3 regions of the Peribacillus sp. YIM B13481 genome follow, and region 1 is predicted to be linked to each of the others. Evidence: predicted binding sites of a transcription regulator. Region 1 holds the regulator's gene; each other region holds the start of a gene.
The links. Region 1 encodes Rex, which represses fermentation and respiration genes when NADH is low (regulators of the CRP and FNR family bind a similar motif). Its sites were predicted from a motif close to TTGTGAAATATTTCACAA; they were not measured.
Positions count from the first base shown of each region.

Region 2: a site for Rex is predicted at 2,475-2,492, ahead of ACFX4X_RS24935 (L-lactate dehydrogenase). Genes of this name have one in related genera too.
Region 3: a site for Rex is predicted at 1,628-1,645, ahead of qoxA (cytochrome aa3 quinol oxidase subunit II). Genes of this name have one in related genera too.

Region 1 covers NZ_JBHZPE010000054.1:18,294-22,585, forward strand. The annotation lists gene groL (chaperonin GroEL) at 1-610, opposite strand, end outside; gene groES (co-chaperone GroES) at 670-954, opposite strand; gene ACFX4X_RS21625 (CPBP family intramembrane glutamic endopeptidase) at 1,291-2,016, shown strand; gene ACFX4X_RS21630 (YdiK family protein) at 2,013-2,225, shown strand; gene ACFX4X_RS21635 (redox-sensing transcriptional repressor Rex) at 2,255-2,917, opposite strand; gene moaC (cyclic pyranopterin monophosphate synthase MoaC) at 2,948-3,454, opposite strand; gene ACFX4X_RS21645 (ABC-F family ATP-binding cassette domain-containing protein) at 3,586-4,292, shown strand, end outside.
Region 2 covers NZ_JBHZPE010000100.1:1,910-6,201, reverse strand. The annotation lists gene ACFX4X_RS24940 (L-lactate permease) at 1-1,350, opposite strand, end outside; gene ACFX4X_RS24935 (L-lactate dehydrogenase) at 1,393-2,325, opposite strand; gene ACFX4X_RS24930 (hypothetical protein) at 2,700-2,981, shown strand; gene ACFX4X_RS24925 (hypothetical protein) at 3,106-3,639, shown strand; gene ACFX4X_RS24920 (uroporphyrinogen-III synthase) at 3,820-4,292, shown strand, end outside.
Region 3 covers NZ_JBHZPE010000025.1:4,978-9,269, reverse strand. The annotation lists gene qoxB (cytochrome aa3 quinol oxidase subunit I) at 1-496, opposite strand, end outside; gene qoxA (cytochrome aa3 quinol oxidase subunit II) at 570-1,508, opposite strand; gene ACFX4X_RS14930 (hypothetical protein) at 2,806-3,120, opposite strand; gene ACFX4X_RS14925 (S1C family serine protease) at 3,390-4,292, opposite strand, start outside.

The DNA of each region.
Region 1 (4,292 bases):
TAACCATATAAGGAGAAGCATATCCACGGTCGAACTGCATACCTTCTACAACGTCCAATTCAGTTGTGAAACCTTTAGACTCTTCGATTGTGATGACGCCGTCGTTACCAACACGTTCCATAGCTTCAGCAATCAGTTGGCCCACTTCTTCATCAGCTGAAGAGATAGCAGCAACTTGTGCAATCGATTCTTTGTTTTCAACAGGTTGAGAAATAGCTTTTAATTCTGCAATTGCAGTATTAACCGCTTTTTCGATTCCTTTACGGATACCCATTGGGTTTGCACCAGCTGTTACGTTTTTAAGACCTTCACGAATCATCGCTTGCGCTAGAACCGTTGCAGTAGTTGTACCGTCACCAGCTACGTCGTTTGTTTTGCTCGCTACTTCAGCAACCAATTTCGCACCCATGTTTTCGAATGCATCTTCCAATTCAATTTCTTTAGCGATCGTCACACCGTCATTTGTGATAAGCGGTGAACCGAATTTTTTCTCAAGAACCACGTTACGACCTTTTGGTCCAAGCGTTACTTTAACTGCATCTGCAAGTGCGTCCACACCACGAAGCATGGAGCGGCGAGCTTCTTCACTAAATTTAATTTCTTTAGCCATTTATAAGTACCTCCCTAAAATTTTAAGAAAATTTTCGTTCAGTTAAGTATGATGTATAATTAGCCGATAACAGCTAGAATGTCGCTTTCACGTAAAATTAAGTATTCAGTATCTTCGTATTTAACTTCAGTACCTGCATATTTTGAGAAGATAATTAGATCGCCTTGGGCAACCTCTAAAGCAACACGTTCGCCATTTTCAAGGACACGGCCAGTACCAACAGCTACTACCTTACCTTCTTGTGGCTTTTCTTTTGCAGTATCAGGAAGAACAATACCGCTTGCAGTCTTTTCTTCAGATTGAACTAGTTCAATAATAACGCGATCACCTAATGGTTTTAACAAGTGAAACAACCTCCTCATATTCTCTTGATAATTTGTTTCATGATTATTAGCACTCTTCACCATCGAGTGCTAACACATTTATAATATTAAATAAACCGAGCCTTTTTTGCAAGTATCTTATCGAAAATTTTTTATTAATTTCTGATAAATTTCGGGTATACTACTTTAGCATAATGATTCTTTTAACAAAGGTGCTAAAATGTTTTGTTAGGGGTATCTTTAAGTGGTGTTCTGTCTCATTATTTGATACCATTTTGGAGTATGCGTTTATAGATTGTCCCCATATCAGGAACGTTCTAAGCGGAATGGGTGACTAAATAAAAGGAGTTTTCATTTTTGAAAAAAGAATATTGGTTCGTCGTCATCACCTACATTTCCATGCAATTATCCAGTATTGTTGGGGTACCTCTTTTCATGCTGATCGGGTCTTCAACTGGAATGACTGCTGATGAACTCCAGGTGAGGTCTGCAGCATACTGGATCGTATTCAGCTTTTTCGTTGCTCTATCCTTGATCCTGTTTTTAATGAGAAAAGATATGAAGGAAAAAATGGACAGAAGCACTCCAGCTTCCATTCCCACGTCCATATTATGGGCAGTTGCCGGAGTGTTCCTCGCTCTTTTTGCGCAAAGCATTGCTGGATACATTGAACAGATGCTTGGGGTGGAGCCTGAATCTGAAAATACACAGCAGCTCATTTCACTCATTTACCAAGTTCCCATAGTCATTTTCGTCACTTCAGTTATTGGACCTATATTGGAAGAAATCATTTTTCGGAAAATCATTTTCGGATCACTTCATAAACGCTTTAACTTCTTTATTTCTGCTTTACTCAGTTCAGTTATTTTTGGCTTGGCGCATGGTGAATTGGAACATCTTCTTTTATATTCGGCAATGGGTTTTACCTTTGCTTTTCTTTATGCGAAAACGGGCCGCATCCTCGTTTCCATGAGCGCACATATTGCGATGAATACGCTTGTTATCATCTTTCAAGTTGTAAATCGGGATGATATTGAGAAGATGCTAGATACTGCACAGGCCTTCATCGGAGGTTTATTATGAAACGTCAATCACCATTATTCATGGGTATCATCTATGCAGGCTTAGGAGCTCTTTTTACCGCTATCGCGATTCAAACCGTCAGTTCTTCCGGATGGGGAATCTTTGCCTACATACTTGTACTAATTGCGACTTTAGACTTTGGATCGGGATTACGCATGATCATGCTTCACTTTAAGATTAAAGCCGCCCAAAAAAATAAGAAAAAATAAAAAAACGCTGCGAAGATGCAGCGTTTTTTTCATTCCTCCAATGCAGCTTCTTCCACTACAGGATAATGTTTCAGAAAGTAGATGAGTGACTGAAGCTCCACGGCCAGGTCAATGTGGTGAACCCTTATGGATGGGGGTACCGTCAGCCGTGCAGGTGTGAAATTCAATATTCCTTTTATATCAGCTTTGACTAGACGATCGGTTATCGTCTGTGCTACCTGAGCAGGCACTGTCAAAATAGCCGCAGTAATATTATTTTCCTGCAATAGTGTATCGATTTGATCCATATGATAGATTGGCACATCAGCTATTTGCTTGCCGACCTTATCTTCAGAAACTTCAAATGCCATTTCAATCTTCGTATTATTATTTTTAATGAAATTGTAATTTAAAAAAGCAGTCCCTAAATTCCCCACTCCGATTAAAGCGACTTTTGTCAGTTCATCTTGATCTAGTGTTTTTCTAAAGAAGGATAATAAATAATTGACATTGTAGCCGTAGCCTTTTTTTCCAAGCGCTCCAAAGTAGGAAAAATCACGGCGAATAGTCGCAGAATCCACCTTTACAGCTTCGCTTAGCTCTGCCGAGGAAACTCTTTGTTTGCCTGAGGAATGTAAGTTCTTTAAAAATCGATAATACAATGGCAACCTTTTGGCTGTTGCCTGCGGTATCTTTGGGTCATGGTTCATCATTCTTCCCCGCCTTCACACATGCTTTTCAACTTAATCTCTATCTGTTTGAATTACTTGTCTTTTATAATCGTTACTAGACACTCCGCCTGTTTTCTCCACTAAGAATGTAGGCCCGATTACCATTCCCTTATCAAGGGCCTTACACATGTCATAAATAGTCAAGGCAGTCACGGATGCAGCTGTTAACGCTTCCATTTCCACACCTGTACTCCCTTTTGTCTTAGCTTCCGTTTCAATCCTAAGCCTATATCCTTCATCTTCTTTTTCCCATTCAAAGGCTATATTGACCCCTTGCAGAGCAATAGGGTGGCACATTGGAATTATATTGGATGTATTTTTGCTGGCCATGATTCCTGCAACCTGTGCAACGGCCAATACATCACCTTTTTTCATTTTCTGGTTCGTGACCAACTCATATATTTCATCGTTCAATAAAATGCTCGATTGAGCTATTGCCGTCCGGGATGTTTCAGGCTTAGCAGTCACATCAACCATCTTAGCCCGGCCTTGTTCATTAAAATGCGTTAAGTCTCCCATTTAAGTAACCCCTCCTAAATCATACACTATTATTCCACTTTATGTAATAGCTTGTTTTTGCTTGGAACCAAGCTGTTGCCGATAATAACTATAATACGTTACACTAACAATAATCAATTGAGGTGAAATCTATGATTTTATTACAAATCAATCAACTATCGAAATATTATGGAGCTGAACTTATTTTATCAAATATGAAGCTCGAAGTTCAAAATAAGGATAGAATTGCACTTGTCGGCCGAAATGGCGCTGGAAAATCTACTCTGCTAAAAATCATAGCCGGGCAGCTTTCCCATGATGGCGGTGAAATAATCAAACCAAAAGGTGTCACCATCGGATATATGGCACAGGACACGGGACTGGAATCAGAACTGACCATTTGGGATGAAATGCTGACTGTATTCAATGACCTTTTAGAACAAGAAAAAGAACTGCGTCGCCTTGAGGCTGATATGGCCAGACCTGACATCTTTGAAAATGAAGCAATTTACCAAAAAGTATTAAATGAATATGACACTTTGATGGTAGCTTTCAAAGAGAAGGGCGGTTATCAATATGAAGCGGATATTCGTTCAGTATTGCATGGACTTCAGTTTGCTGATTTTGACTATTCTACCCCAATTTCCACTTTAAGCGGTGGGCAAAAAACAAGACTTGCTTTAGGGAAGCTGCTTTTAAGGAAACCGGATATATTGATTCTGGATGAGCCAACGAACCATTTGGATATCGAAACCCTTTCTTGGCTTGAACAATATTTACAAGGCTACCAAGGAGCTGTTCTTATTGTTTCCCATGACCGCTATTTTCTTGATAAAGTTGTAAACCAGGTATATGAAAT
Region 2 (4,292 bases), on a different contig from region 1:
CGTAGCCTGTATTGGAGCAAATAACGTATTGTTATTCACTACAGATCCAGTCATGAACACGCCGATCCATCCTAAAAGCGGTGATAATAGCGGGAAGATATGTCCTGTTGTCGCAACCGCTTCCCCCAAAACATTTGTTAATCCACCATATGACATCAATTTGGCTATGGCGATGATCGCACAGATCATGATGATTGGAATCCGAAACTCTAAAACCGTTTTTTTCAGGAGGGAAAGACCTTCACTGACATTAATGGCTTTCGTCGTAGCGATGGTCGTCAGCGCAGCCAATAAGATCGCTGTTCCCGTTGCACCGATTAAATCAATGCCGATCGTAATCGAAGATCCCGGAAATATGAATTTCAGGACAGCCGATTCAAGGATACTTCCTTGAGAGAACAGTCCTTTAAAGGCAGGAAAGCTCCAAATCAAAACAAATAGCGTCAATAGATAAAATGGAGACCATGCCTTTACGATATCACCCATTGAATGTTTTTCGAATTCAAATTCCTTGCCGTTGAGTAAAAATAGATGTTTAGGCTGCCACTTATTAAGAAATAACGCCAGCACCCCCATGGTTAAGAGAGATGGAATAATGTCAGCTAACTCTGGGCCTACAAAAACGGTCATGATCGCCTGGGGCACCGTATAAGTAATCGATGTCACTAATAAGGCCGGCAATACTTCTCTGATCCCCTTAAAGCCATCCATCAGCCATATTAATAAAAACGGAATGGTAAAGTTAATGAGCGGCAGTGTTAAGGCCGTCATCATGGACACATTCATCGATGTTACATTTTCCAAGCCGAATGTCCCGATGATGCCAACCGGTATGCCGATTGCCCCGAATGCTCCCGAAGCACCATTAGCTATTAGACAGAGCATCGCTGCCTGTAAAGGCTTGAATCCCAATGAAACCAATAGGACGGCGCAGATTGCGATCGGTACACCAAAACCTGCTGCTCCTTCAAGAAAGGCGTTAAAGCAAAAACCAATAAGTAAGAGCTGAAGGCGTTGGTCTTGTGAAATCCCTGCTATGCTACCGCGTAACACCTCGAACTTTCCGGATTTAACAGAGATTTTATATAACCAGACCGCCATCACGATGATATAGCCAATCGGCCATATCCCTTGGAACATACCTTGAACCACACTTCCGACTGCTTCTCCCAAAGGTAGCTTAAAGAGGAAAAGGACGATAAGAAAGGTAACAAATAAGTTTAGAAGGGCTGCGTGGATTCCTTTCATCTTAAAAATCGTCAAGCATAATAGAAATAAAAGGATCGGTATAGCTGCAACTAATGCTGAAATGGCAAGATTATTAAATGGGTTGTATGTTTGCACTAACATAATGACAGCTCCCTGCGTAAGAAATTCTGGTTAGTGTATGAACTACTCCCAAAATTGGGCTTGAATATCTTGAAGCGTATGAACAGAGCGGGCAAACTGTTCTTTTTCGCTCTCGTTTAGGGTAAGTTCGACAATGTTTTTTGCGCCTGTGCGATTAATGACTGTAGGGGTACCAATATAAACATCACTATGGCCATATTCGCCTTCCAACAATGAGCCAACTGGTAAGACGACATTTTCATTCTTTAAGATCGCTTTTGTGATTCTCGCCAATCCCATGGCGATTCCATAATACGTAGCACCCTTCGACTCAATGATCTGGTATGCAGCATCACGGACTTGAACGGCAATCTCTTTTTTTCTTGCTTCATTTAATTTTGGACCTATCGGCAATCCGGAAAAATTGGCAGAGCTCCAAACCGGAAGTTGTGAATCACCATGTTCACCAATGATATAGGCATGGATACTTGTAGGTGCGGTATTAAATTCTTGCCCTAATAAAGAGCGGAATCTTGCAGAATCTAATATAGTCCCTGAACCAATCACTTTTTCTTTCGGTAAACCGGAAAATTTCCATGTCGCATATGCCAAAATGTCTACTGGATTCGTTGCGACCAAGAAAATGCCATTAAATCCAGCTTTCATGATGCTGCCTACGATCGATTCAAAAATGTTCATGTTTTTCCTTACAAGATCCAGCCTGGTTTCTCCAGGCTTTTGAGCGGCTCCAGCACATATGACTACGATTGCAGCATCCCTACAGTCCTCGTATGATCCGGATTTTATATTCATGGCACTAGGCGCATACACAAGACCATGATCTAGGTCCATAACATCGCCTTTCGCTTTTTCTTGATTCAAATCGACAAGAACCAACTCATCACATATTCCTTGATTCATCAAAGCATAGGCATAACTAGAGCCAACTGCACCAGTACCAACTAAAACGACTTTATTTCCCTGTGTAGAATTCATAATGAATACCTCCAATTTTTTCGAATGTAAAACCTTCCTTAAAAGGATATCTCCACCCCTTTAGTATGTGAAACATTTCACAAGAAGTTGTAAAAAAATTTGCAGGCTTGCATGTTTTTATGTTTGCAGAGCTGTAATAAACAATAACATTGTGAAGTATTTCACAATGTTATTGTACTACATAGCACTATAACATTTCAACAAACAAAAATATTTAATTAGTTTTTTTTTACATGATAGTAGCACCGTTTGCAGTAGTTGTCGGATCGGATCTGAGCAAAGTGAAGGCAGCTTAAAAAGGAGATGATACATGAAGCAAAGAATATAGTGTAAAGAAGGGATTTTCCGAAATAAAATAAAAAGGAGCTAAAAAGGTGTATATCATAATTGGAATACTAGTCGTCGTAATTGCATGTGTATTAACTGCCAAAATAATTTCCTATAAATACTGGACTTGTATCTATACGGCATTTGGAAATGATAATTATTTTAAGGTGATAGCGAAATTGGAAAACGAGGGTATACAGTTCAAAACGAAAACGCCTATGAATTTAGGTTCCCAGTATTTTCAAAATCGCCATAAAACCACTCAATATGATGTTTTTGTAAAAAAAGAACATGAGCAAATTGCCCAAAGGGCCGTGCACAAGAATTGATAAATGGAAACTGGCTGTCCTGGTGGCAGTCTTTTTTTACTTGGAAGGAAAGTTAAAAGGAGAGAATTTAAACTTAATGAAGAATTTGGGCTAATAAATCATATCGGAGAAAGGGAATTGAAAGATGAAAAAACAATTGCTTAAAATTTCTGAAAAAGAAGAACTTGTCGAATTATACTCGGATACAAATGATTTAAGAAAATTCGGTGTGGCTAAGATACTAAAAGTGTCAGATGCGTTTGTAGTGGCCGCTAATATTACTTCAACCGGGTTGTATGATGGATACAGTTTACTTTATCTTGAAAGCATTCACCAAATCAATGTCAATACGAAATACATTAAGAAAATCAAGAGATTATATATGGCAAAAAAACAAAATCATATTGAATTCGTTGATGGAAATGAAGATTTACTTTTGAGTTTTCTGGATTTTGCACATGAAAATAACTTCATGGTTTCAGTTGAACTTTTTAATACGGGATATGGTGATGTGCAGGGTTTTATTAAAAACCTGGAAGATGATATATTTGTAATTTCAATGGTGAACGAAGTGGGGGAGCTTGATGGTGAAGCATTCATTAAGTCGGATGCCATACATACCATTTCATGCGATGGTGAAAATGAATTCAATTTAATGCATTTATACTTCAGGAAATGAAAGTTCAAGGGTAATGCTGCTTTCTGCAAAGTGCTGCTAACCTATAATTTAATAGAGGATAAAAGAAAGAAAAAGGCGCAGATACTTTTGTTTTTTATAGTTTCAAAGACTGAAAATTTGTATAATGGTTGAGATGGATTAGAGGTTTCAAAAATGAATGTACATATAGGAGGGGCATGGATGAGTAAGCTTAATGGCAGGACCATTGCTTTATTGGGAGCGAGGAAGACGGAAGAACTTAGTAAAATCGTTGATAATCTTGGGGGAGTCCCGCTCGTTCGTCCAGCACAGGGGACGGTATTCCTTGATGATTCCCATTTGGAAGAGGATGTCACCCGTTTGATGGCAGGAGAGTTCGATTGGATCATCCTGACGACGGGAGTGGGGACGGAACTATTATATAAAACGGCATTGAAGATGGAAGCGGGAGAGCGTTTCATAGAAGCTTTGCAGTCCATGAAAATTGCGGCTAGGGGCTATAAAACAGTCAATATGCTGAAAAAACTTGGCTTGCAGCCATTAATCCGTGATGATGATGGCAGTACGGCAGGGCTCGTTCGAAATCTGGAAGGCCATCTGTCCGGAGATGTAATGGTCGCTTTGCAGCTTCACGGCGATCCAGCGCCTCTTTTGATGAATTGGCTGGATGAGCA
Region 3 (4,292 bases), on a different contig from region 1:
AGCCTGCATCAGGAGAACCACCGACTACGAAAGAGATGTTAAATAGCATTGCCCCCATAAAGAATAACCAGAAGCTTACTGCGTTTAGACGTGGGAATGCTACGTCACGTGCCCCTATTTGTAATGGTGTAACAATGTTCATTAACCCAATGATAAATGGCATCGCCATAAACAGGATCATGACAACCCCGTGTGTTGTAAAAATTTCATTATAATGCTGTCCATCCAACAAGCCGTTATTTGGAATAGCCGTTTGGGCACGCATCAATAGAGCATCTGCGCCACCACGGAAGAGCATAAGTAGTGCTGACAAGATGTACATGATACCAATACGTTTATGGTCAACCGTTGTTAACCACTCACGCCATAAGTAACCCCATTTTTTAAAATAGGTAATTCCGGCAACAAGCGCAATCATAGTTAGGCCAATGGCAACCATGGATGCATAAATCGCAGGACTTGGATGAGGTACGGCAAATCGATCAAAGTAATCCATACTTTTGTGACTCCTTTCAGGAAAATATTCCTTATCGTAAAACTAATTGTTTAGTAGAATGTGAGTTAAACCCTTAATGATCCATGTTCATGTTGCTGTGTTCTGAATGTTCCTCGTGTGAATCTTTGGTAGATTCATCTGATTTTTTTTCAGTATCAGATGATCCGTGGTGATGACCTGAATTTTCACCTTCTGGAGCTGGAGAAAACTTTAAGTGAGTTCCAGTATACGTGGATTGTCCCACATGACCAGGTTTTAGTAATTTATTGAATTTATCCTCAGTAATCGGTTTAGCAGTTGCTTTAATTTCTTTTACCCATTTATCATATTCTTTTTTAGGCAATACATTTACGTTGAACGTTTGCTGAGCAAAACCTGAACCACTGAAGTTTGAATTTCGACCCATATACTCCCCTGGTACTTCAGCTGCTAAGTGCAACGTGGTAACCATATCAGACATCGCATATTTTTGTCCTCCAAGTTGCGGAATCCAGAAACTAGCAATTGGTCCGTATGAATAAAGTTTAAATTCAATTGGTCGGTTAGTCGGTAAAAACAGATAGTTAACTGTTTCGATATTTTCTTCCGGATAACTAAAGTGCCACTTCCAGTTAGAAGATGCAGCGTAGATAACTAATGGTTTCTGCTTTTCGTATCCTTTAGGTGTTGCCTCGACTTCATTTGTTGTTTTAACAGTAACAACGGCAAGGAAAGCGACGATTATGATTGGGATTGCAACCCAAATTATTTCTAGAACCTTACTTCCTTCAATATGAGGTGGTTCATAATCATCACGCTGTTTGGAAGCACGATATTTCATTATCATGAAGACATACAGTACGATTACGACAAGAACGACAAAGGCCATTGTCCATATCGATATCATAATGACATCTGCTTGTGTTGCAGCTACTGGCCCTTTAGGGTCCAAGACCATTAATGGGTTATCGCAACCCGTTAGCATAGTGGCGATGGTAAAAAGTATAGTTAATAAAGCCCATTTTATTTTCATAGTACTACCCCTTTCTTACATAATAAAATTCCTATTGGTAATTATTCGGACAAAGTGTTACCATGTTCACAAACCCCGACATAACAATATTAATCCCAAGTTAAAAAAAAGACAATACAAAGTGACATCTGTCACATAAAGTTCATTAAAATACAGTAAGAAGTTGGTAAATGAACTGAAATGTTCGAAAATCTTAAGGAAATGAAATATAATAAGTGTTTAATTCCTTACATATGGAGTTTAGGATTAAAAAGTAGCTCTGCTCCATTTTCCATTTAATGTTACTTTAATATAATGAAATATAATTTTTACAATATATTCGCCGCGTACATAACCTCAAGAACAAATCTGAATTTTCTTAACACTACGAATTCCATTACCTATCATGTTAATTAGGTAACTATCGATGGGATCGTGAATGATGACGATGTTAGCCAGGATTTAATAACGAATTTTTCTAACTCGACCATGGACGTGGTAACGGCATTGTGCACACCATGTCGTTTTTTCTGCTTCAATACCCTTACGGTCCAACACTGGTCACTATATATGGAAGCAAAGAGTCTGAAATGAACATTCCGATCCTTATGATAATTACTTGATTGCCTTCCCCCAACAGCAGTTTAGGACATTAATCCAATAATTATCCCAATATGCTATTGCAAAAACCACTTCACCTCAGTTGTCCTTTTTAGTAAAACTGCATTTTGGTGCCTAGTATAAAAGAAACTCACTAGATAACTGTATTTCTTTTAGTAATCGAACATAAAAAAACGAAAAAAAATGGACATTTAAGGTGTCCATTTTTTTCGTGGGTATAGTTCATGATATAGAGTGAGAACTTTTCATTTAGGAATGTGGGCAAGTTTGGTTTGGATGGCCAAGCACGTCGAATGTACACATATTCTAAGTCAACTAGATCCGGGTTATTGAATACGCTTTCATTCGTTAGTGCACTTGGGTTATCGTTTGGTTACATTTTAATCGTGTTACAATTTTCTGCAGCACTCGTTATGCACCAAGAAATATTTCAAGCGACCCTTTAAAATTCAGAGTATTGGCCTACTCTCAATTCCAAAGTTCCCGAATACAACTTCGCTACCGTACCGACAGCTGATTCTTCACAAGCATTCCGGGTTCTAGCCTCATCTACCTGTAAGGAATGATGTAATACGAGTATGAAACAATTATTTCTACGTGGATATACAATGGGGTTCCTATTCTCCATGTTCTTACAGCCGTTGCTCTTGGTGTTGTCGTGTGGCCTTTCTTTCAGAACAGGAATGATTGTCCTTTTTTAGTTACTGTATTCGGTACTCCTTTTTGTTTTAGGAATAGCTTTTGATTTTAATTTTATAACTTTAGTTGTATCCGGTACAACTCTTTCACCCTTTTTTGTGTTCATCACCATTTCTTCTGTCAGGACAAAAAATATACCAACTAGAAAAATGGCAGCTGCGCTTAGTGTAATGGCCATCCCAACAGCGGTTAATAAATAATCCTTATTGTAATCGCTTACAAAAAAACTTAAACTAAAAATTAAAATTCCGATTACACAACCTGTGCCTGATACCCACTTCACTGCATCCATCATCTTCTGATTAGTTTCCATTATTTCATCCCCTTTCTTTCTATTTTATGACATTTCACAAATTTGTCAATTATTTTCTATTTTTTAACATATCCACAATGTAAACCTTGACAAATAGAAGACGCCACAATTTACTTTTAGGTATTCAAGACTATATGAAAAATCTGTAAAACAGTATAAATACATTATCATTTTTTCCAATACTATCCTTTTCTATACTTTTAAAAACTTTTTGACTTCAATATCAAATAAATGACCCCTGATGAATTTATCAGGGGCCATGCATCTTTCTATGATTTCTGCAAGGTTATCGTTAACGTTTTCTTTTCAGCACCCCGATACACTTTAACCTTCACTTTATCTCCGATTTTCTTATCCGTGTATAAGACTTTCCTTAATTCTGCTGCCGTATTTATTTTCGTTCCATCAATCTCCGCGATGATATCCTGTTGCTTAAGCCCTCCATTCGCTGCTGCCGATCCCGGATCAATACTTGTAACCATGACACCCGACTTTGCAGCTTCAGGAACATTTTGTAGGTAATACTGTGGCAGTTCTTCTATACTGGCCAAGCTTACTCCTAAATACGGGCGCGTGATTTTTCCGTTTTCAATCAGTTCCGTAACAATCGGAATCACATCATTACTTGGTATGGCAAAACCTAGGCCCTCCACACCATTTTCGGAAATCTTCAAGCTGTTTATGCCTATCACTTCCCCAGCTGTATTGATCAATGCCCCGCCGCTATTGCCAGGGTTGATCGCTGCATCTGTTTGAAGGACATCAAGTTCCCACTCACCGTCCGATGTATCGACTGAAATGGAGCGTCCGGTCGCACTGACGATCCCTTGTGTAACCGAACGTGAAAAGTCAAGTCCAAGAGGATTACCAATCGCCAATACTTCTTCACCTGGACGCATGCTATCAGAATTCCCGAATTTAATTCCATCAGGTGCTTTCGAGGCATCAATTGACAAAACCGCTAAGTCCGTCAAAGCATCCGCCCCGACAACCACTGCAGTTGCCTTTTGTCCATCATATAATGAAATTTCGACTTTCTTTGCTCCCTCAATAACATGATTGTTCGTAATGATATAGGCCTTCCCATTTGCCTTTTTAAAAATGACCCCTGAACCAGTGCCGCTCGCAACTGTTTCGCTTTTCGTGCTTTGCTGCTGGAACGGGTCCTGGTT